Regions from separate parts of the Serratia sp. PL7 genome, predicted to be linked through region 2. Evidence: riboswitches for the same ligand, from Rfam matches in the RefSeq annotation. Region 2 holds a riboswitch; each other region holds the start of a gene.
What was found. A riboswitch is a leader RNA that binds a small molecule or an ion and turns the genes downstream of it on or off. The one in region 2 is predicted to bind thiamine pyrophosphate.

Region 1 (5,097 bases), on a different contig from region 2:
GCTGCCCGCCGGAAAGTTGCGACGGTAGGCGCTGCAGATGCCCCTCCAATCCGACCTGTTGGGCAATCTGTGCCAGTTGTTCCTGCTGTGCGGCGGTTAGGCGCAGGCCAGGATCCAGCCCTAGGCCGATGTTTTGCCTGACAGTCAGGTGGGCAAACAGGTTGTTTTCCTGGAACAGCATTGACACCGGGCGTTTGGCGGGGGGCGAAGCGGTATGATCGCTTCCGTTGAGCCACAGTTTGCCGCTGGCCGCCGGCAGAAAACCGGCGATCAGGCTGAGCAAGGTACTTTTGCCTGCGCCACTAGGGCCCAGCACCGCAACGTGTTCTCCCGGCTGAATGCGCAGGTCAAAACGCATCGGCAGGTGTTCGTACAGATAGGTCAGTTTTTCAAGCGTCAGCATGGCGGCCCGGTAAACGTTCAATCAGGGTAAACAGCAGGAAACAGAGCAGCAGTAGCAGCAGAGCGGTCACGGCCCCGTCGTTGCTGCGATATGCGCCAATCTGCTGATAGAGATAAAAAGGCAGGGTACGGAACTGCTCGTTGCCGAACAGCGCTACCACGCCGAAATCGCCAATCGACAGCACACAGGCAAAGGCCAAAGCCTGCGCCAGCGGGCGTTGCAACGCTTTCAGCTCGATCCAGCGCAGCCGCTGCCAGCCGTGGATATCCAGAGACAAGCATAGTGGATTATAACGCTCGGCCAGATCGCGCATCGGGTTTTCCAGCACTTTCAGCGCGTAGGGCACCGCCATCAATGCATTGGTGAGGATCACCAGCGCATAAGGCGATTGCGGTAGCCCAGTGGTATCGCTCAGCAACAGGAAGAAACCGGTAGCCAGCACAATGCCCGGCATTGCGAGGATCACCATGCCACTCAGTTCCAGCGTCTGTCCCCAGGCGGCCCGTTGCCGCAGCTTCAGCTCACGGCTGCTCCATAGCAGCATCATGGTCAATACCACGCACAAAATGCCCGCGCCTAGTGCGATACGTAGCGAGGTGAACAGGGCCTGCCAGAGAATGGGCTGTTGCAGCACGGTGACCAGCGTCTGGTTGGCACCATCGATGATCACCGCCAGCAACGGAGGTAGCAGTAACAGTAGCGCAGCGACAATAAATAGCGTATCGCTAATGCGCCGCCCCAGACTGTCCTGCGGATCGCGCCAGCGCTGGGCGTGGGTATGGCCAACCGGCAGAGCCTGGCTCAAACGCTGGCTGAGCACCACCAGCCCCAGGCAGCAAGCCAGTTGGATCAGCGCTAGCAGTGCCGCGCGGCTGAGATCGTAGTCGTAACTCAAGGCCTGATAGATCGCTAGCTCTATGGTGGTGGCCTGTGGCCCGCCGCCCAACGACAGCACGGTTGCAAAGCTGGCAAAACACAACATAAACACCAGTGCGCCGCTGGGGAGGATCTGGCGGCGTAACGCAGGCCATTCCACAAAGCGGAACTGCTGCCAGCCGTTCATCCCCAGCTGTGCGGCCAGTTGGCGCTGCTCGGTGGGGATGTTCTCCAGCGCCTGTAGCAGAAGGCGGGTGGCCAGCGGCATATTAAAGAACAGATGCGCCAGCAGGATGCCTTGCAGGCCATAAGGCGAAAAGCTGTAGTTCACGCCCAGCCAACCACACAGCGTTGCCAGCCAGCCTTGCCTGCCGTAGACGCTCAGCATGCCAAATACAGCCACCAGCACCGGCAGCACCAGCGTCATGGCGCACAGCCGCAGCAGCAGATTACGGCCAGGGAAGCGCCGCCGGTATAACGCTCGGGCCAGCCAGATGGCAGGCACCACCGAGATCACGGCAGAGAGTAGCGCCTGCCAAAAGGTAAAGCGCACTACATGCCACAGGTAGCTGTCTTGCCACAGGCTGCGCCAATCACTTTCTGGCGCATGACGCCACAGCGAGCCCATGGCCGCCAACGCGATCAGCAGGATCAGACCTGCGGCCATCAGCCCCGGCCATAACCAGCGGGGGATCAGTGGCTGACGGCAGTTTGCCATGCTCGGATCCAGTTACCACGCTGTTGTGCCACTTCCTCGGCACTGAATTGCAATGCCGTTTGCGGCACGCTCATCTGTTCGAAACCGGCGGGCAGTTCCGTCTTGATCACCGGGTACATCCAGTTGCCGGTGGGAATGGTGTTCTGGAAGGCCGGGGAGACCATAAACTGCATGAAGCGCTCGGCCAGTTCCGGCTGTTTGCTGGCCTTTAGCTTGCCAGCGACTTCGATTTGCAGGTAGTGGCCTTCGCTGAAGTTGGCCGCCGCATAGAGGTCTTTTTTCTCTTCGATCAGATGGTAGGCGGGGGAGGTGGTGTAGCTCAGTACCATGTCGCCTTCCCCTTTCAGGAACAGGCCGTAGGCTTCACTCCAGCCTTTGGTAACGGTGACGGTTTTCTTCGCCAACCGTTGCCAGGCAAGCGGTGCCTCGTCGCCATATACTTTCTGCATCCAGAGCAGCAGGCCAAGACCTGGTGTGCTGGTGCGCGGATCCTGATAGATGATCTTCAGGGGGCGATCGCTGCTTACCAACTCTTTCAGGCTGGTCGGCGGGTTCTTCAGCTTGTCTTTGTTGTAGACGAAAGCAAAGTAGCCATAGTCGTAGGGAACGAAGGTCTGGTTGTGCCAGCCACCGGGAACCGTGAGCTTGCTAGTATCGACTTGGCTGGCGGAGAACAGATCCGTTTGCTGCGCGGCTTGCAGCAGGTTGTTGTCCAGCCCCAAAACCACGTCGGCGGCGCTGTTTTTGCCTTCCATTCTCAGGCGATTGAGTAACGACACGCCGTCTTCCAGCGCCACGAATTTCAATTCGCAGTCACATTCGGCCTCAAAGGCTTTTTTTACCGCCGGGCCAGGGCCCCAGTCGGCAGCGAAAGAGTCGTAGGTGTAGACCGTCAGCGTTGGCTTGGCCAGGACGGGCATCGCCGCTAGCAGTAATAAACAGGGCAGGTATTTTTTGACCACTTTGCACTCCTAATAGTAAAGGGGGCAAAGGTATCTGAGGACTGGGTTAACGAAGGTTAACGCGCCATGCTCAAATCCCTCCGCCGGTATTGACCGGATCAGGTTCGACGGGTGTGCTCTCAGCGGAAAACCGTTGGCCAAAAATTGGCGGGTTATCCGCACCCCGTTGAGTCGGCGCTATTGTAGAGGCTTAGCGGCGTGGGTGAAAGGCGATTATGCTTCCGGCGGCGCAAACCAGGCAGATTTAAAATCGAACCAGCCGAGGGTATTCATTCGTACCCCACGCATACTGCGTTGACCATGCAGTTGCAGCCAGTGGTGGAATAACGGATGCAACTGATGGTTGCTGACCAGGCGCTGGCAAAATTCGGCCATGGACAGGCGATTTTCTCGCCACTGAGCGGCATCCTGCGCGATATCCTCCGTCAAACAGTGTTGGATCAACGGCAGTTCATACAGCGTGGCAAATAGCGAAAACTCCAGCGGCAGGGTGAAGTTGGCGCTGCCTAACCACAGATCGCTTTGCGCTTTGCCCTTATGCCAGGCTTCATAATCCACGACCTGTACATTGAGTTTGATGCCCTGCTCAGCCAGCAGAGAGGCGATAGCCTGCTTGATTGCGTGGAACTCGGAATGTTCGCTGTAGAAGGTCAGGGTCAATTCAGTTAAGCCCGCAGGCTTGGGTTGCTGCCCCAACACACGGTTATGTAACCAGCGCGGGAGAATGCCATAGGCCGGAGCCCAGTAACGCTGGTAGAGCGGCCCGGCATGGCTCAGCAGCGCGATCGGATTGATCAGTTCGCTTAGCCAACTGCGGATCTCCGGGTCGGCCGCCAGTGCCGAACGCTGGTCGAACAGCAGAAAATAACAGCCTTCTTCGAGACGGCTTTCCAGCTCGTTCCTACCGGTATCATCTCCCTGCAGTTGGACGCCGGAGTGGGCCAGCTCTTCGGTGATTTCCGGTAATACCCAAATGTTGACCTCATCGATCAGGGCGCGATAGCCAAAGTAGTCGTCAAAGGCATGGATTTTCATCTGGCTCTGATTGTTGTGTATCACGCGATAGGGGCCGGTGCCGATCGGATGGCGGGCAAAATCCGGCAGGCTCTGCCATTCGCGCGGCAGGATCATGGCATGTACGCTGCTTAGCAGCCAGGGCAGCCAGTAGTCCGGCGTGTGCAGATGCACATCGATGACATAGGGCGTGGGCGAGTCGATCCTGTCGATATGTGAAAATAGCGGTTGTGGGATCAGGCGGTTGAGCGACTGGATCACATCTTCCATTTCCAGCTCACGGCCATGGTGAAAATGGATCGCCGGACGTAGATAAAAGCGCCAGTGCAAAGGGGTGATTGTTTGCCAATGATGCGAAAGATCGGGTTCCAGTTCCCCGTTTTCCTCGTTTACCCTCGTCAGGCCGTTGAAAATCTGTCTTGCCAGGTGAGTTTCTGAACGGCGTAGTGCCGAGCCGGGCAACAGGTTGTAAAGCTGACGATAGTAGAGCACGCGCAGGATATGTTTCCCCTGGCGGAAGCTGCGTCCCAGCTGGGAAAGCAGCATTTGGCGTACCACGTCTTTATCGCCCACCAACTGGACTAACTGATCGATGCGATCCTGTTCCAGCAATTCTTCGGCACGCTGTTGTTGCAATGCCAACCCGGTGTAGTGGAAGCTGAGCTGCGAACGTTTACCCCGGCCGGATTCGGCCTGCCATGTCAGCCAGCCCTCGTGCTGCATGGCTCCCAGTAGCGAGCGAACATGGCGACGGGAGCAACTGAGCACCTCTGCCAACTCTTGCAGCGTGGTTTCGGTGGTTTGTCCATGGCAGCGTTGCCACAGGCGGATGAACTGTTGTTGCAGGCGTGAGGTGGACATAAAAGAGGAACTCTCTGGCATCAAGTCGTCAATTTATCTTTCCCTATATTACGCCGATAATGAGGGCAGTTGAATCAGCGGAGGGATAACAAATGACGGTTCTGTTAACTAAACAGTTTTATCAGCGTTATTTCACCGCGATCCGCCGCCAGCAGGCCGATTGGCTGCGGGTGGTACCTGAACAGGCGCGGCTGGAGATGCTGGCCCATTTGACCCAGTGGGACATCGCCACGCTGAGCGACAAGCAATACCGTGAGCGTATC
Region 2 (5,097 bases):
GAAGCCCTGGAAGCGCTGCACGAACAGCACATCAGCGCCGCTCCGGTGGTAGATATCGATGGTGTACTGGTAGGGGCAATCAACCTGCACGACCTGCATCAGGCCGGGATCGGCTGATAGTAGCAAACCTCTCAAGCAGGGGCGTAGCATGCTACGCCCGCTTAACGGCCTTGGCGCGTAGCTTTGCCCCTCAGCAGCGTTACTTCCAGTCTGGATTACCCTCAAACTGTTTCTTCAGCAACGCTTTCATCTGATCATCCGGTTTACCCAACCATTGATATTTGGCGTATTTCTTCGGATGGTCAATGGCCTGCGGCTTATTGGGCACTTCAATCCGCACGCCCCAAGCCTGGGACTTGTCTGCTTTAAAAGCCACAATCATAAAGTTATTGGCGCAGTCATGCGGCTTGCAGATGTTACCGATCTGGTAGCTTTGCCCTTGCCAGGTGACGGTTTCGGCTGGTGTGGAAGTGCCGATCCCTTTGCGCGCCCAACCCGGTAACTGTGCCTGGCCCTTCACCATATTTTTCCAACTGGTTTGGTAGCCCGGCTGCTGGATCAGATCTGAAGCAGTGATAATCTGTTCGGCAAAACTGCCGGTGCTAAATCCAAGCAGGGCCGCAACCAGGGCTCCCAGCAACCTCTTTTTTCCTATCATGGTCTTCTCCCTCGGTAAATCAAAAGCGTAGCTCCAAGTAGCTCAGACCACAATTAAACGGGAAAGTTGGCCCAGCGTTTTTCGTCAGACAACCTGCCAGTACCCTTTTTTGGTTGCCCCAACCCTGATTAACCGCTTTCCTTCCAGGAAGCGGTGGTAAATTTTCTTCCGACATTTCTTCCGACATTTCTTCCGACATTTCTTCCGACATTTCTTCCGACATTGTGGCAAGGCGTCCCCGCTTGTCACCAATACCTTCGATTAATGTCACCACCCGTTTAGCCAGCTTAAACTCAATCTCTGGCTCACCACCAAGCATGGAAATGATGCACCGGCCCAATACCCTGCCCCACCTCCAGGCTATCGGCCTGCTGTAAAGCCAGTTGCAGGTAGTTTTTTGCCGCTGCCACGGTATCGGCCCAGCTCTGGTGGCGCGGACGCAGGGCAGCCAGTGCCGCAGATAGGGTGCAACCGGTGCCGTGCGTGTGCCTGGTCGCTATGCGCGGCGCACTAAAGCGCTGCTCAAAGCCAGGAGCAAATAGCCAATCTGGGCTTTCCTCTTCACTTAGATGCCCCCCCTTCATCAACACCGCCTGACAGCCCATCGCCAACAATGCCTGGCCCTGCTCACGCATTTGCGCTTCGTTTTGTGCCGGAGCACAGGCCAGCAAAGCAGCGGCCTCAGGCAAGTTAGGCGTGATAATGGAAACCAATGGCATTAGCTCACGGCGGATGGATTCCACCGCATCCGGTGCCAGCAGCGGGTCACCACTTTTAGCCAGCATCACCGTATCCAGCACCACATAAGGCAGCTTGTAATGGCGTAGGCGCTCGGCCACTGCCCGCACGATATCGGCATTAGCCAACATGCCGATTTTAGCGCTATCGATACGCACATCGCTGAGTACCGAATCCAACTGGGCGGCCACAAATGCCGGTTCGATATGATATACCGACTGCACGCCACGGGTATTCTGCGCCACCAGCGCGGTGATCACGCTGGTGCCATAGGCCCCCAACGCGGAGAAGGCTTTCAGATCGGCCTGAATACCGGCTCCGCCGCTAGGATCGGTGCCAGCGATGGTGAGTGCGTTAATTCGTTTCATAGCAGATCCTCCATCCGCAGTTGGTAGAGGGCATCCAGAAAGGCGGCAGTAAAGCTGCCAGGGCCAGAACACTGCGCCGTGGCCCTTTCACCACATAGCGCCATCACGCGGCAAGCGGTGGCAACGTTATCCAGCCGATCGCCCGGCAAACTGCAAAATGCTGCTGCAACCGCTGAAAGCGCACAGCCAGTCCCCACCACGCGCGTCATTAATACATCACCACCCGTAACGGCCCAGTCTCGCTCGCCATCGGTGATGTAATCTGTCTCACCGGTGACGGCCACAATAGCCCCGCAATTACGCGCCAATACCTGTGCTGCGGGTAATGCCACCAGCGAGTCATCCTGGCTATCTACGCCACGGGCGCTGGTCTGCAGGCCGCTCAATGCAATGATTTCCGACGCGTTGCCACGGATCGCCACAGGCCGCAGGGTGAGCAAACGGCGGGCGAAGGTAGCGCGATATTCCAATCCCCCAACGGCAACCGGATCCAGTAACCAGGGTTTTTCAGCACAATTGGCAGCCTCTATGGCGGCTAGCATTGATTCTGCTCGCGATGCATGCAGGGTGCCGATATTGATCAACAGCGCATCGGCCACGCGACTGAACTGCGCGGCCTCTTCCGGTTCCACCACCATCGCGGGAGAAGCACCAAGCGCCAGCAGCACATTGGCCGTCAGCTCTTGCACCACTTCGTTGGTCAGGCAGTGGATCAACGGAGGTTGGCGTTTAAATTGGTTAAAACAGGCCGCGGCACGGGTGCCGGGTAACACATCAGGTCGAGTAAACATAATGCTCCCAACCGGCGTTCAAGAAGGCGGGTACCGGCTGAGATACCGCGACATCCCTACGCTGGCATAATCCAGATCAGGTAATACGGGTAATTTCTCAGCCCCTAAGGGCACCCCGAGTCGACGTTTGCCATTATTAGCGCTGCCGCCAGTGAGGTCAATCACGCGATAGCGTCAAAAAATAAAAAGAGACTCCGTCCCCCCCAGGTAATGTATAGTTCGCGTTTGACGGGGAAACCATGCTAACTCACTCATCTATCCGCCTTAACAAATACATTAGCGACAGCGGCATTTGTTCTCGTCGCACGGCCGATCTCCACATCAAGGAGGGCCACGTTTTCATCAACGGCCGGTTAGCCGCCTTGGGCGATCAGGTATTGGTCGGGGATATGGTGAAAGTTAACGGCCAGCCGATCGAACCGCGTAGTGCGGACGATTTGGTGCTTATCGCACTGAATAAGCCTGTTGGCATCATCACCAGCATGGGGAAGCACGTGCGGGATAACATCGGTGATTTCGTTAATCACAGCAGACGCGTCTTTCCTATCGGACGCCTGGATAAAGACTCCCAGGGGCTGATTTTCCTGACCAATGACGGCGAGTTGGTCAATAAGATCCTTCGTGCTGGCAATAATCATCAAAAAGAGTATCTGGTCACCGTCAACAAACCGGTGACCGATGAGTTTATTCAGGGCATGAGCGCAGGCGTCCCCATCCTGGGCACGGTGACTCAAAAATGCCTAGTGGAGAAAGAAGCTCCGCAGGTGTTTCGCATCACCCTGGTGCAAGGGCTTAACCGCCAAATCCGCCGCATGTGCAAATATTTTGGTTATGAAGTCACCAAGCTTGAGCGCGCACGTATTATGAACATCGTTCTGAAAGGGTTGCCGCTGGGCGAATGGCGGGATTTCACCACAGAGGAACGGCGCGAGCTATTTAAACTGGTTGAACACTCCTCATCCGAGGATATTTCCTCCCCGCTTCAATAACGCCAGATTTAAGCGACAGTAGCAATATAGCTCCTCGGACCATACTGATTAACCTGATACAAAATGCTCTGGATGCCCCTAAAAAGGGGGCGTACTGATAACGATCCGTTCACATAAAGGGGGCTGCAATTTTCTTGAATATCCGCACCGTTCCACTTTACTTCTCTTTCCGCTCGAAATTGCAATCAACCTCTCAAAACAGCCCGTAATTATCAGTTGATCTTGTTTTCATTCGGCTCTATCTTCTCGCATCCGGGTACATGAAGCGGCTCGCTGGATGCGGTCTATCCCTCCTCCCCCTTTCCGTCTACCACACGGATTTATGACTCTTCTCTTGTCAGAGTTACCACACAGCATTTGATAACTTTCGGTAAACATGAACTCAACGGTTAAAGATACCCTGGCAGCACGTGACGTCACCCTAACCCCGTGGACAGGCTTTTATTTCCTGCTGTCGCTGCTGATCAACTTCGCCCTCGGCTATCCATTTAGTCTGCTGTATGCCGTGGCGTTCGGCTGTGTGTTACTGCTGCTGTGGCGTCTCAGCCCACGCTTGCAAAAGAGTGTGATCGGGCTGTGTAGCCTCATCGCTGCCATGTATTTCCCGTTTGCTCAGGCCTATGGCTCGCCCAATTTTAATACCCTGCTGGCGTTACACTCGACCTCGGTGGAAGAGTCCAGCGAGATATTGACCATCTTCCCGTGGTACAGCTATCTGGTGTCGCTGTTTATTCTGGCTCTGGGCATTATCGCGTTGCGCCGTAAGCCAACCCCGAAAGGCGCTTGGAACACCCTCAACAGCTTATGTCTCACCATCAGCGTGGTCTGCTTTTTTGTCACGCCAGTACAGAATCTGGCGTACGGCGGCGTGTTTAAATTGACCGATTCTGGTTATCCCGTGTTTCGCTTCGTCAGAGATGTGATCGTCAATAACCAGGAAGTGATTGATGAAAAAGCCCGTATGCAGGCGCTTTCGCAACTGAAAGATTCCTGGAACGTGCTGGCGGTGAAACCGAAGTATCACATTTACATGGTAGTGATCGGCGAAAGCGCGCGGCGAGATGCCTTAGGTGCGTTTGGTGGGCACTGGGACAATACCCCCTTTGCCAGCCACGTAAACGGCACGCTATTGCTTAACTATATTGCGGCCAGCGGATCAACACAGAAATCGCTCGGCATTACGTTAACCCGTGTTATTAACGGTAAACCCCAGTATCAAGATAACTTCGTCACGTTGGCCAATCGGGCAGGTTTTCAGACCTGGTGGTTCTCAAACCAAGGCCAAATTGGTGAATATGACACCGCTATCGCCAGCATTGCCAAACGTGCCGATGAAGTGCAGTTTCTGAAAAACGGTGATTTTGAAGCAGATAAGAATACCCATGATGAAACGCTGCTCAAGATGACCGCCCAGGTTTTTGCCGCCCCGCGCAACACTAACCCGCAGCTGATCGTCTTGCACCTGATGGGTTCACATCCGCAAGCCTGCGACCGAACTCAGGGGAAATACGTGGACTTTGTACAATCCAAAGAAACCTCCTGCTATCTTTACA
Region 3 (5,097 bases), on a different contig from region 2:
CCGCCGAGACGCAGCCGCGCCCGCCGCTGTGTGGCGCCAAGGCTGGGCTGGGCCACGATCAGGCAGCTCAGCATGATGGTATGAATGCCGGGCCAATCGACGGCGGTATAAAACACGTAGGCGACCAGCACGGTCAGCAGCGTTTTCAACGAAAACTGGATGTAAACCGGGTTGGTCAGGGCATCGGGGGTAAAGAAGGGCACTTTTGGCGGTGGCGCGGCCTGCAGGGCGTCGGCGTAGTCGCTGCGGTTGGTGTAGACCTGCAGGAGGCCGGCCATTTCATTGAGCGGCGCCGGCACCTGCGGATCGTCGCTGCCGGCGATCGCGACGGAAAATCGCAGCGCGCTGTCGTGGCTGATCGCGGTTTGCAGCGCGCGGCAGGCGGCGTCTATCTCTTGCGCCAATTGACGCGCGGCCGCGCCGAAAGCCGGCGGCAGCTGATAGGCCAGAATATTCAGCTGCAACACCAGGGTGATCAGCGCCAGATAACCGGGCTCGCTGGCGCGGCAGCGATCGCTGCGCATCACCGAAAAGCGCAGCAGCTTATGCAGCTCGGTGGCGTGCTGCGAGATGGCGCTCAGATCGCGCGTCTCGCCGCCATTGGCCAACATAGCGCGGGTTTCGTCCAACACCGCGTTCATCCGGCCCTTTAGCTGCTTCAGCGGTTCGGCCGGCAGCAGCAGGGTATTGACGATCAGGGTGAGCAGGATGGCGTAATTGATCGCCACCCATACCCACAGCACCAGCCGTATCACCACTTCCGCCTGCGGAGTGAGATCGACAAAGCTTTGCGTGTAGATCACCACCAGCGCCATCAGGAAGAACAGTACCCCAACCTTGGTCACCCGCATCAGGAACACGCTGAGGAAAAACAGCGCGCTGGAGAGCAGGATGCGCAGCATCGGGTAGTCGTAGGTGAACTTCAGTACCAGGATAGCGGCGCCGATCGCCAGCGTGGAGCTGACGAAAAACAGGATGCCGATCGTGCGGGTGATAACGATATTGGACTGCGTGATAAAGAAGACAGCGATCAGCGACAGCGCCAGCCACGGCACCTGCAGCGTCTGCGAGATCACGATGGCGATCGCGCTGGAGAGCAGGGCACGGATCACCAGGTTGATGCGGCTGTCCGAAGGGCGCAGCTCGTCGATCAACGGGGACAGCCAGCCGCGAGACATCGTTTTATTCTTCATGGCGCAGGTTCAGCTTGGCCACCGCCGAAGCGCCCACGCGGAACAGCGCCGGGTTCGGGGCCTCGACCGCGATCTTGACCGGGAAGCGCTGCGACACGTGCACCCAGTTGATGTTGCGCGACACGTTGGGTAGCCCGCCCAGCACGGTGCCGCCGTCGTCGGGCTGCACGCCGTAGCTGATCGATTCCACCTTGCCGCTGAAGGTCTGGCCGGCGTCGCTCATTAAATACAGCGTGGCCGGCACGCCGGGATGCACGCCTTTCAGGTCGGTTTCGCGGAAGTTGGCGACCACGTACCAGTGGCGGGTGTCGATCAGCGTGAACACCGGTTTGGCGCTGGAGGCATATTGGCCGACGGTGGTTTTCAGGGAGGCGATGCGGCCGTCGAACGGCGCTCTCACCTCGGTGAACTCCAGGTTCAGTTTGGCGATGGCGATGTCGGCCTGCACTTCGGCGCGCTGTGCGACCAGGGCTTCGACGCCGCTGACGGCGGCTTCCGCCTGTTTCGCCTGCAGCAATGCGGCCTGCAATTCCGCCTGCGCCGAGCGCTGGGAGGTGCGGGCGGTTTCCACTTCTTCCGCCGAAACGTAGTTCTTGCCGAGCAGCTTTTGCCGGCGGTTAAGGGTGTCGGTCGCCTGCGCCACCAGCGCCTGTGAGCGTTTGACGATGGCGTTCATCGATTCGGCGTTGTACTGCTGTGCGTTGACCGAACGCTGCGTCAGCTTGATCTGTTCATTCAGCGTGATCAGGCGCGCTTCGCTGGCCGCCAGCGCGTCCTGGTAAGGGCGCGGATCGATGCGGAACAGCAGATCGCCTTGCCGCACTTCCTGGTTGTCGCGGATCGGCATCTCGACGATGCGACCGTTCACCTCCGGCACCACGTCGATGGTGTCGGCATAGGCGTAGGCATCGTCGGTACTGGGGGCGTTTTCCACCCGCCAGACGACGACGGCGGCCACGATGAATGTCAACGCCAGGATGGTAAGCACCAGCAGTCTGCGCCGGTTTGGGGTGTGTGGTTGGGTCATGGCGTCAGTCTCAGTGGGGGAAAACCAGTAACCAGATCAGCATGGCGATCAGCGCGGTCAGCGCCGGATACGTCAGCAGCTGCGGCGCCAGCCAGGCGCGTTTTTCCGGGGTGCGCAGCAGCAGGTGGATCGCCACCATACCCGCCACGCCGCCGCACAGGCAAAACAGCCAGTCGGGGAACGAAGCGCCGAACACCACTATCGACGGTGCCGGCGAGCACCCGGTGAGCAACAGCGCGGTCAGGCAGGTGATAAGCAGTTTTTTGTCGGGCATAGGGCATTCTCTGACGATTGGCTTGGGCGACGGGCCGAATGAAATGACTCTTTTTCAGTGAGTGAGGTCACTGTTTGTCTTCCCCACGCTTGCGTCAGGGTAAACTAGAATAAATACTCTACTCTAAACTAGAGGGATTAATCTAGTTTTTTGTGTCGCCCTGCCTTCGTAGCGGCAAATGGGTATAATGCGTTGATGACAGCGGGCAGAAACGAATATGCAAATCGACGAAAACATCACCGGGCGAGAGCCACAGCAGGAAAGAGGGCGGCAACGCGTACAAACCATTCTGGATTCGGCGGCGGCGATCGTGGCGCAGGACGGCCTGGCGGCGCTCAGCATGCAGCGGCTCGCCAAGCACGCCAAAACCTCCATCGGTTCGATGTATCACTTTTTTCCCGATCGCCACGCGGTGATCAAGGCGCTGGCAGATCGGCATACCGAGTCGATTGAGGCGCTGGTGCGCGACATGGCGTTGGCCAGTGACGATGAGTGGCGGCGCCTCTCCGCTGAAGCGGTGATCCAGCGGCTGTTTTCACCCTATGCGCAGTACCTGCGTGAGCATGCCGACTACCTGCCGGTGATGCGGGAAATGAACCTGCCGGATGAAAAGTCCAGCTTCCTGACGCTGATCGCCAGCGTGTTGCAGCTGCGCCGCCCCGAGACCGCCGAAGCGGAGATCCTGCAGCAAACCCGGCTGTTGCAAAGCCTGGTGGCCGGTACGCTGCACCATATCTTCAAGACGGCGCCGCAGAGCGTGGCGTTCACGCTGGCGGAGCTGCCCGGCGTGCTGAGCCTGTATCTGGCGGGAAAAGAGGGAAACATCGCTTAGGCGCGAGTCAATTTATTCGCTTGTTTGTCCGCGCCGCCGCTGGCATGATCCCCTGCAGGGATTAACGCAACGTTGATCACAACCTATTGATTTTCATGACTCGGGGTGCCCTTCTACGTGAAGGCTGAGAAATACCCGTATTACCTGATCTGGATAATGCCAGCGTAGGGAAGTCACGGCCGCCCAGCCGGCGCCGCCTTCTTGAACGCCGGTTGGGAGGAATATGATCGCTCGACCTGATGCACTACCCGGCGCGCGCGCCGCGGCCTGTCTGACCCAATTCCAACAGCGCCCTCCGCTGATCCACTGCCTGACTAACGAAGTGGTGCAATCGCTGACCGCCAACGTGTTGCTGGCGCTCGGCGCTTCCCCGGCGATGGTGGTGGAGCCGCAAGAGGCGGCGCAGTTCAGCGCGCTGGCCGACGGCCTGCTGATCAACGTCGGCACCCTCAACGCGCTGCGTGCCGAATCGATGCGGGCGGCGGTGGCCGCCGCCAATCGGGCCGGCAAGCCCTGGACGCTGGATCCGGTGGCGGTCGGTGCGCTCTCCTACCGCACCGCCTTCGCCAAACAGCTGCTGGACGAGAAACCGGCGGCGATACGCGGCAACGCTTCGGAAATCATGGCGCTCAGTGGGTTGCTGGCCAGCGGCCGCGGCGTGGACAGCGGCGACGATTCCTTGGCGGCATTGCCCGCCGCGCGTGAGCTGGCGCGGCGCAGCGGCGCGGTGGTGGCGGTCACCGGCGCGGTGGATTACGTCACCGACGGCCAGCGCGATTGGGCGATCGAAGGCGGTTCCCCGCTGATGACGCGGGTGGTGGGCACCGGCTGCGCGCTGTCGGCGGTGGCGGCGGCGTTTTGCGCCCTGCCGGGCGATCGCCTGGATAACGTGGCGACCGCCTGCCGAGTGATGTCCCACTGCGGCGGCCTCGCGGCCAGGCAGGCCGCCGGGCCGGGCAGCTTTACGCCGGCGTTCCTCGACGCGCTGTATCAACTGCGCGGGGAGGATCTGTGATGAAACGCATTAACGCGCTGACCATCGCCGGCACCGATCCCAGCGGCGGCGCCGGCATTCAGGCCGATTTGAAAGCTTTCTCGGCGCTCGGCGCTTACGGCACCTCGGTGATCACCGCGCTGGTGGCGCAGAATACCCGCGGCGTGCAGTCGGTGTATTACATCGATCCGGCGTTCGTCGCCGCGCAGCTGGACTCGGTATTCAGCGACGTGCGCATCGACAGCGTCAAGATCGGCATGCTGGCCAACGCTGACATCGTGCAGGCGGTGGCCGAACGGCTGCGCCATTACCGGCCGGAATTCGTGGTGCTGGACACCGTGATGCTGGCGAAAAGCGGCGATCCGTTGCTGGCGCCGGAGGCGGTAGCGTCTATTCGGCGCGAGCTGTTGCCGCTGGTGTCGATCATTACGCCGAACCTGCCAGAAGCGGCGGCGCTGCTGGCGTGCGCGCCGGCGGAAGATGAAGCGCAGATGCGTGAGCAGGGGCGGGCGCTGCTGGCGATGGGCTGCCGAGCGGTGCTGATGAAGGGCGGCCACCTGAGCGAAAGTGAGAGCCCGGACTGGCTGTTTACCGCAGAAGGCGAGCAGCGCTTTACCGCGCCGCGCGTCGCCACCCGCCACACCCACGGCACCGGTTGCACGCTCTCGGCCGCGCTGGCGGCGCTGCGCCCGCGCCATGCCGACTGGGCGGCCACGGTGGCCGCCGCCAAGGACTACCTGCAACACGCGCTGCAACAGGCGGACACCCTGGAAGTGG
Region 4 (5,097 bases), on a different contig from region 2:
GTGAGCTGAAACGCGGGCCTTCGCCGGCTTCAAAGTACAGGCCAAGCCCCATGGCGTCGGGAATGGTGAGAATGTCGGAGAACAGAATGGCGGCGTCCAGCGCATAGCGGCGCAGCGGCTGCAGCGTAACCTCACAGGCCAGCTCCGCGTTCTTGCACAGCGACATGAAATCACCGGCCTGGGCGCGGGTCGCCTTGTACTCCGGTAAATAACGACCGGCCTGGCGCATCATCCATACGGGGGTCACATCCACCGGCTGGCGCAACAGCGCGCGCAGGTAGCGATCGTTCTTCAACTCAGTCATTTATGGGGCTCCCTTAATAATCTGCCGGCCATTGTACATTATTCTGCCCGGCACAGCGCCACGGTGTCCTCAATCAACCGGCGCGCCACGGTGCCGGGCGGCGGCAACAGTGGCAGTTGGTCGTAGCGATACCAGCCGGCGTTGAGCAGCTCCTTGGGATCGTGACGAAGGTCGCCCTGATGGTAATCGGCCATAAAGGCCATCATCAGCGAGTGTGGGAACGGCCAGGGTTGTGAAGTGACGTAGCGCAGGTTCTTGATTTCGATATTGCTCTCTTCCATCACTTCGCGCGCTACCGCCTGTTCCAGCGTTTCGCCCACCTCGACGAAGCCGGCCAGCACCGTGTGGATGCCGCCGCGATGGCGCACGTGTTGCGCCAGCAGGATCTGATCGTCGCGCCGAATGGCGACGATCACGCAGGGCGCAATCTGCGGGTAGTACCGCTCTTTGCAGTGGCCGCACAGGCAGGCGCTTTCGGAGCGGCTGAGGTGCATCTCATGGCCGCAGTAGCCGCAATAGCGATGAGAGCGGTAGAAATCCGCCAACTGAACGCCGCGCCCGGCAAGCTGGAACAGACCGCGATCCTGATCCAACAGCTGACGCACCGATCCCATCTCCCGCGGCATCGCCTGGCGTACCAGCCAGACCGGCGCGCCCTCCCATTCACCGATGGTGCGCGCCATGTGGCCCTGCAGCCCGAGGGCGGCGGCCGTCCCCGACGGTAATTCACCGTTCGGTAACCAAAGTTTGCTTTCATGGCTGACGATCCACCAGCCGTTTTCATTGCCCGTTAATGCAAGTTCCATATCGTTGTTGCACAACCTCAGCTTCACTGGCACTCTACAAATCGGCTTTGTTACATTTTAATAACTTACCGGTTACTTTTGTTACTTACACGGAGTCAAACATGCTCAACCGTTTGGAAAGGCTGACTCAGCGCGTTGGCGGTAGTAATGAATTAGTTGATCAATGGCTTCAGGCCCGCAAACAGTTGCTGGTCGCCTACTGCACGCTGGTAGGCCTCAAACCGAATAAAGAAAAGCATACGCCGCTGAATGAAAAAGCGCTGGAGAACTTTTGCCACAACCTGGTGGATTACCTCTCCGCAGGGCATTTTCATATCTATGACAGAATTATCAAACAAGTGGAAGGCGCAGCCAGTCCGAAAATGTCGCTGGCGGTGAACATCTATCCCAAGCTGTGGGCCAATACTGAACAGATCATGGCGTTCCACGATCGCTATACCGAAGTGGATATCGATCAGGAGGTTTGTCTGGAATTCCACCAGGCCTTGTCGGATATCGGCGAAACGCTGGCGGCGCGCTTTGCGCTGGAAGATAAGCTGATCCAGTTGGAAGCAGAAGCCGCGCAGCAACCGCTGCCGGACCAGACGCTGGATCCGGCGCGTTAAAATTTTATAGTTTTTTTTCATATCCCTCCTATACTGGGGGCATCTTGTCGGAGTGCCTAGCGCCTGATTTGTTCATCGAATCAGCCAGGCTGAGACCGTTAATTCGGGATCCGCGGAACCTGATCGGGTTAATACCCGCGAAGGGAACAAGAGTAATCTATCGCCACAGGCACGGCCTCCCCCTTGCGGGCGCCCTGCCTTATCGGCCACCATCATTACTCCCTCCGAGCTCCAGACAAGCAACTTTCCCAACCCAACACACTGGTAGGAACTTGCTATGTCTAACATTAATCCCCCGCGCGCCCGTAAAGCGCAACGCGAAGCCGCCCAGCAGTTTATCGACACGCTGCAAGGCATGGCTTTCCCAAACTCACGCCGCATCTACCTGCAGGGCTCGCGCCGCGATATCCAGGTGCCGATGCGCGAAATTCAGCTCAGTCCGACCCTGGTCGGCGGCAGCAAAGATAGCCCGCAGTATGAACAGAACGAGGCGATCCCGGTGTATGACACCGCCGGCCCCTACGGCGATCCGCAGGCCGAGCTCGATGTGCACGCCGGCCTGGCCAAGCTGCGCGCCGGCTGGATCGACGCGCGCGGCGATACCACGACTCTCAGCGGCGCCAGCTCCGGCTTCACCCAACAGCGGCTGGCGGACGAGGGGCTGGATCACCTGCGCTTCGAACATCTGCCGCTGCCGCGCAAGGCGTTGCCGGGCAAGTGCGTGACCCAGCTGCACTATGCCCGCGCCGGCATCGTCACCCCGGAGATGGAGTTCATCGCCATCCGTGAAAACATGGGGCGCGAGCGCATTCGCGGCGAGGTGCTGCGCCACCAGCATCCGGGCCAGGGCTGGGGCGCCAACCTGCCGGACAACATCACGCCGGAGTTCGTGCGCCAGGAAGTGGCCGCCGGCCGCGCCATCATTCCTGCCAACATCAATCACCCGGAGGCGGAGCCGATGATCATCGGCCGCAATTTCCTGGTGAAGGTGAACGCCAATATCGGCAACTCGGCGGTCACGTCGTCGATCGAAGAAGAGGTGGAGAAGCTGGTGTGGGCCACCCGCTGGGGCGCAGACACCGTGATGGATCTCTCCACCGGCCGCTATATTCACGAAACCCGCGAGTGGATCCTGCGCAACAGCCCGGTGCCCATCGGCACCGTGCCTATCTACCAGGCGCTGGAGAAGGTCAACGGCGTGGCGGAAAACCTCACCTGGGCGATGTTCCGCGATACGCTGCTGGAACAGGCGGAACAAGGGGTCGACTACTTCACCATCCACGCCGGCGTGCTGCTGCGCTACGTGCCGATGACCGCCAAACGCCTGACCGGCATCGTGTCGCGCGGTGGCTCGATCATGGCCAAATGGTGCCTGTCGCACCATCAGGAAAACTTCCTCTATCAGCATTTCCGTGAAATCTGCGAGATCTGCGCCGCCTACGACGTTTCGCTGTCGCTCGGCGACGGCCTGCGCCCCGGCTCGATTCAGGACGCCAACGACGAAGCCCAGTTCGCCGAGCTGCATACGCTGGGCGAGCTGACCAAAATCGCCTGGGAATACGACGTGCAGGTGATGATCGAAGGCCCGGGCCATGTGCCGATGCAGATGATCCGCCGCAATATGACCGAAGAACTGGAACACTGCCACGAAGCGCCGTTCTACACCCTCGGCCCGCTGACCACCGATATCGCCCCGGGCTATGACCATTTCACCTCCGGCATCGGCGCGGCGATGATCGGCTGGTTCGGCTGCGCCATGCTGTGTTACGTCACGCCGAAAGAGCACCTCGGCCTGCCGAACAAAGAAGACGTCAAACAGGGCCTGATCACCTACAAGATCGCCGCCCACGCCGCCGATCTGGCCAAGGGCCATCCGGGCGCGCAGATCCGCGATAACGCCATGTCCAAGGCGCGTTTCGAATTTCGCTGGGAAGATCAGTTCAATCTGGCGCTCGATCCGGCCACCGCGCGCGCCTATCACGACGAAACCCTGCCGCAGGAATCCGGCAAGGTCGCCCACTTCTGCTCAATGTGCGGGCCGAAATTCTGCTCGATGAAGATTTCGCAGGAGGTGCGCGACTACGCCGCCGCCCAGGAGGCCGCCAAGCCGATCGAAGTGCAGCTGACCGGCATGGAGAAAATGTCCGCCGAATTCCGTGCCCGCGGCAGCGAGCTGTATCACAGCGCCGGCTCCCTGCAAGAGGAGACAAACAATGACTGATATCACGACCCCCTTCCCGGCAACGCCCCACAAGCTGGGACTCTACCCGGTCGTCGACAGCGTGGAATGGATCGCTCGCCTGCTGGAAGTCGGCGTCACCACGATCCAGCTGCGCATCAAGGATTTGCCTGACGAGCAGGTCGAAGAGGATATCGCCGCCGCCATCACGCTGGGCCAGCGTTACCAGGCACGGCTGTTCATCAACGACTACTGGCGGCTGGCGATCAAGCATGGCGCCTACGGCGTGCATCTGGGCCAGGAAGATCTCGATACCACCGATCTGGCTGCCATTCACCGCGCCGGGTTGCGGCTCGGCGTGTCCACCCATGACGACGCCGAACTGGCGCGCGCGCTGGCGGTGAAACCGTCCTACATCGCGCTGGGGCACATCTTCCCCACCCAAACCAAAGACATGCCTTCGGCGCCGCAGGGGCTGACGGAGTTGAAACGCCACATCGCCGGCCTGGCGGATTACCCGACGGTGGCGATCGGCGGGATCAGTATCGATCGCGTACCGGCAGTGCTGGCGTGCGGCGTCGGCAGCGTGGCGGTGGTCAGCGCCATCACCCAGGCGCCGGATTGGCGCGCGGCGACGGCCGAGCTGCTGCGGCTGATCGAAGGCGAGGGGTCGAGCGATGCTTAACGATCAGGAATTCCTGCGCTACAGCCGCCAGCTGCTGCTGGAGGACGTCGGCCCGGAAGGCCAGGAGAAACTCAAGCGCGCCACGGTGCTGATCGTCGGTTTGGGCGGGCTCGGTTCCCCGGCTTCGTTGTACCTGGCCGCCGCCGGCGTCGGCACGCTGCTGCTGGCCGACGACGACCAGCTGCACGTTACCAACCTGCAGCGGCAAATCCTCTACCGCAGCGCCGATACCGCCACCGGTAAGGCGGCGCTGGCGCAACGCCACCTGCAGGCGCTGAACCCGTTGGTGGAATCCATCCCGCTGGCGCAACGGCTACAGGGGCAAGCGCTGCGCGACGCGGTCGCCCGCGCCGATCTGGTGCTGGACTGCTGCGACAATATGGCGACCCGTCATGAGGTCAATGCCGCCTGCATCGCCGCCGCCAAGCCGCTGATCAGCGGCAGCGCGGTCGGTTTCAGCGGCCAGCTGCTGGTGCTCGAGCCGCCCTATGCGCACGGCTGCTACGCCTGCCTGTATC

Region 1: it holds a riboswitch for thiamine pyrophosphate, as region 2 does, so the genes downstream of both, thiB (thiamine ABC transporter substrate binding subunit) here and thiM (hydroxyethylthiazole kinase) in region 2, are expected to answer to the same signal.
Region 3: it holds a riboswitch for thiamine pyrophosphate, as region 2 does, so the genes downstream of both, thiM (hydroxyethylthiazole kinase) here and thiM (hydroxyethylthiazole kinase) in region 2, are expected to answer to the same signal.
Region 4: it holds a riboswitch for thiamine pyrophosphate, as region 2 does, so the genes downstream of both, thiC (phosphomethylpyrimidine synthase ThiC) here and thiM (hydroxyethylthiazole kinase) in region 2, are expected to answer to the same signal.

What each region holds. Positions count from the first base shown of each region.
Region 1 covers NZ_CAMFLB010000018.1:181,084-186,180, forward strand. The annotation lists gene thiQ (thiamine ABC transporter ATP-binding protein ThiQ) at 1-403, opposite strand, end outside; gene thiP (thiamine/thiamine pyrophosphate ABC transporter permease ThiP) at 390-1,997, opposite strand; gene thiB (thiamine ABC transporter substrate binding subunit) at 1,973-2,959, opposite strand; TPP riboswitch at 3,017-3,135, opposite strand; gene sgrR (HTH-type transcriptional regulator SgrR) at 3,173-4,834, opposite strand; gene sgrT (glucose uptake inhibitor SgrT) at 4,927-5,097, shown strand, end outside.
Region 2 covers NZ_CAMFLB010000007.1:129,644-134,740, forward strand. The annotation lists gene gutQ (arabinose-5-phosphate isomerase GutQ) at 1-117, shown strand, start outside; gene N6G83_RS26695 (inhibitor of vertebrate lysozyme family protein) at 200-658, opposite strand; gene N6G83_RS26700 (hypothetical protein) at 678-977, opposite strand; gene thiD (bifunctional hydroxymethylpyrimidine kinase/phosphomethylpyrimidine kinase) at 964-1,764, opposite strand; gene thiM (hydroxyethylthiazole kinase) at 1,761-2,555, opposite strand; TPP riboswitch at 2,592-2,683, opposite strand; gene rluF (23S rRNA pseudouridine(2604) synthase RluF) at 2,795-3,544, shown strand; gene N6G83_RS26720 (phosphoethanolamine transferase) at 3,921-5,097, shown strand, end outside.
Region 3 covers NZ_CAMFLB010000011.1:173,009-178,105, forward strand. The annotation lists gene N6G83_RS32815 (FUSC family protein) at 1-1,193, opposite strand, end outside; gene mdtN (multidrug transporter subunit MdtN) at 1,183-2,220, opposite strand; gene N6G83_RS32825 (YtcA family lipoprotein) at 2,231-2,494, opposite strand; gene N6G83_RS32830 (TetR/AcrR family transcriptional regulator) at 2,712-3,326, shown strand; TPP riboswitch at 3,418-3,514, shown strand; gene thiM (hydroxyethylthiazole kinase) at 3,550-4,341, shown strand; gene thiD (bifunctional hydroxymethylpyrimidine kinase/phosphomethylpyrimidine kinase) at 4,341-5,097, shown strand, end outside.
Region 4 covers NZ_CAMFLB010000045.1:18,693-23,789, reverse strand. The annotation lists gene hemE (uroporphyrinogen decarboxylase) at 1-304, opposite strand, end outside; gene nudC (NAD(+) diphosphatase) at 343-1,110, opposite strand; gene N6G83_RS52125 (Rsd/AlgQ family anti-sigma factor) at 1,212-1,715, shown strand; TPP riboswitch at 1,754-1,878, shown strand; gene thiC (phosphomethylpyrimidine synthase ThiC) at 1,993-3,936, shown strand; gene thiE (thiamine phosphate synthase) at 3,929-4,579, shown strand; gene N6G83_RS52110 (HesA/MoeB/ThiF family protein) at 4,572-5,097, shown strand, end outside.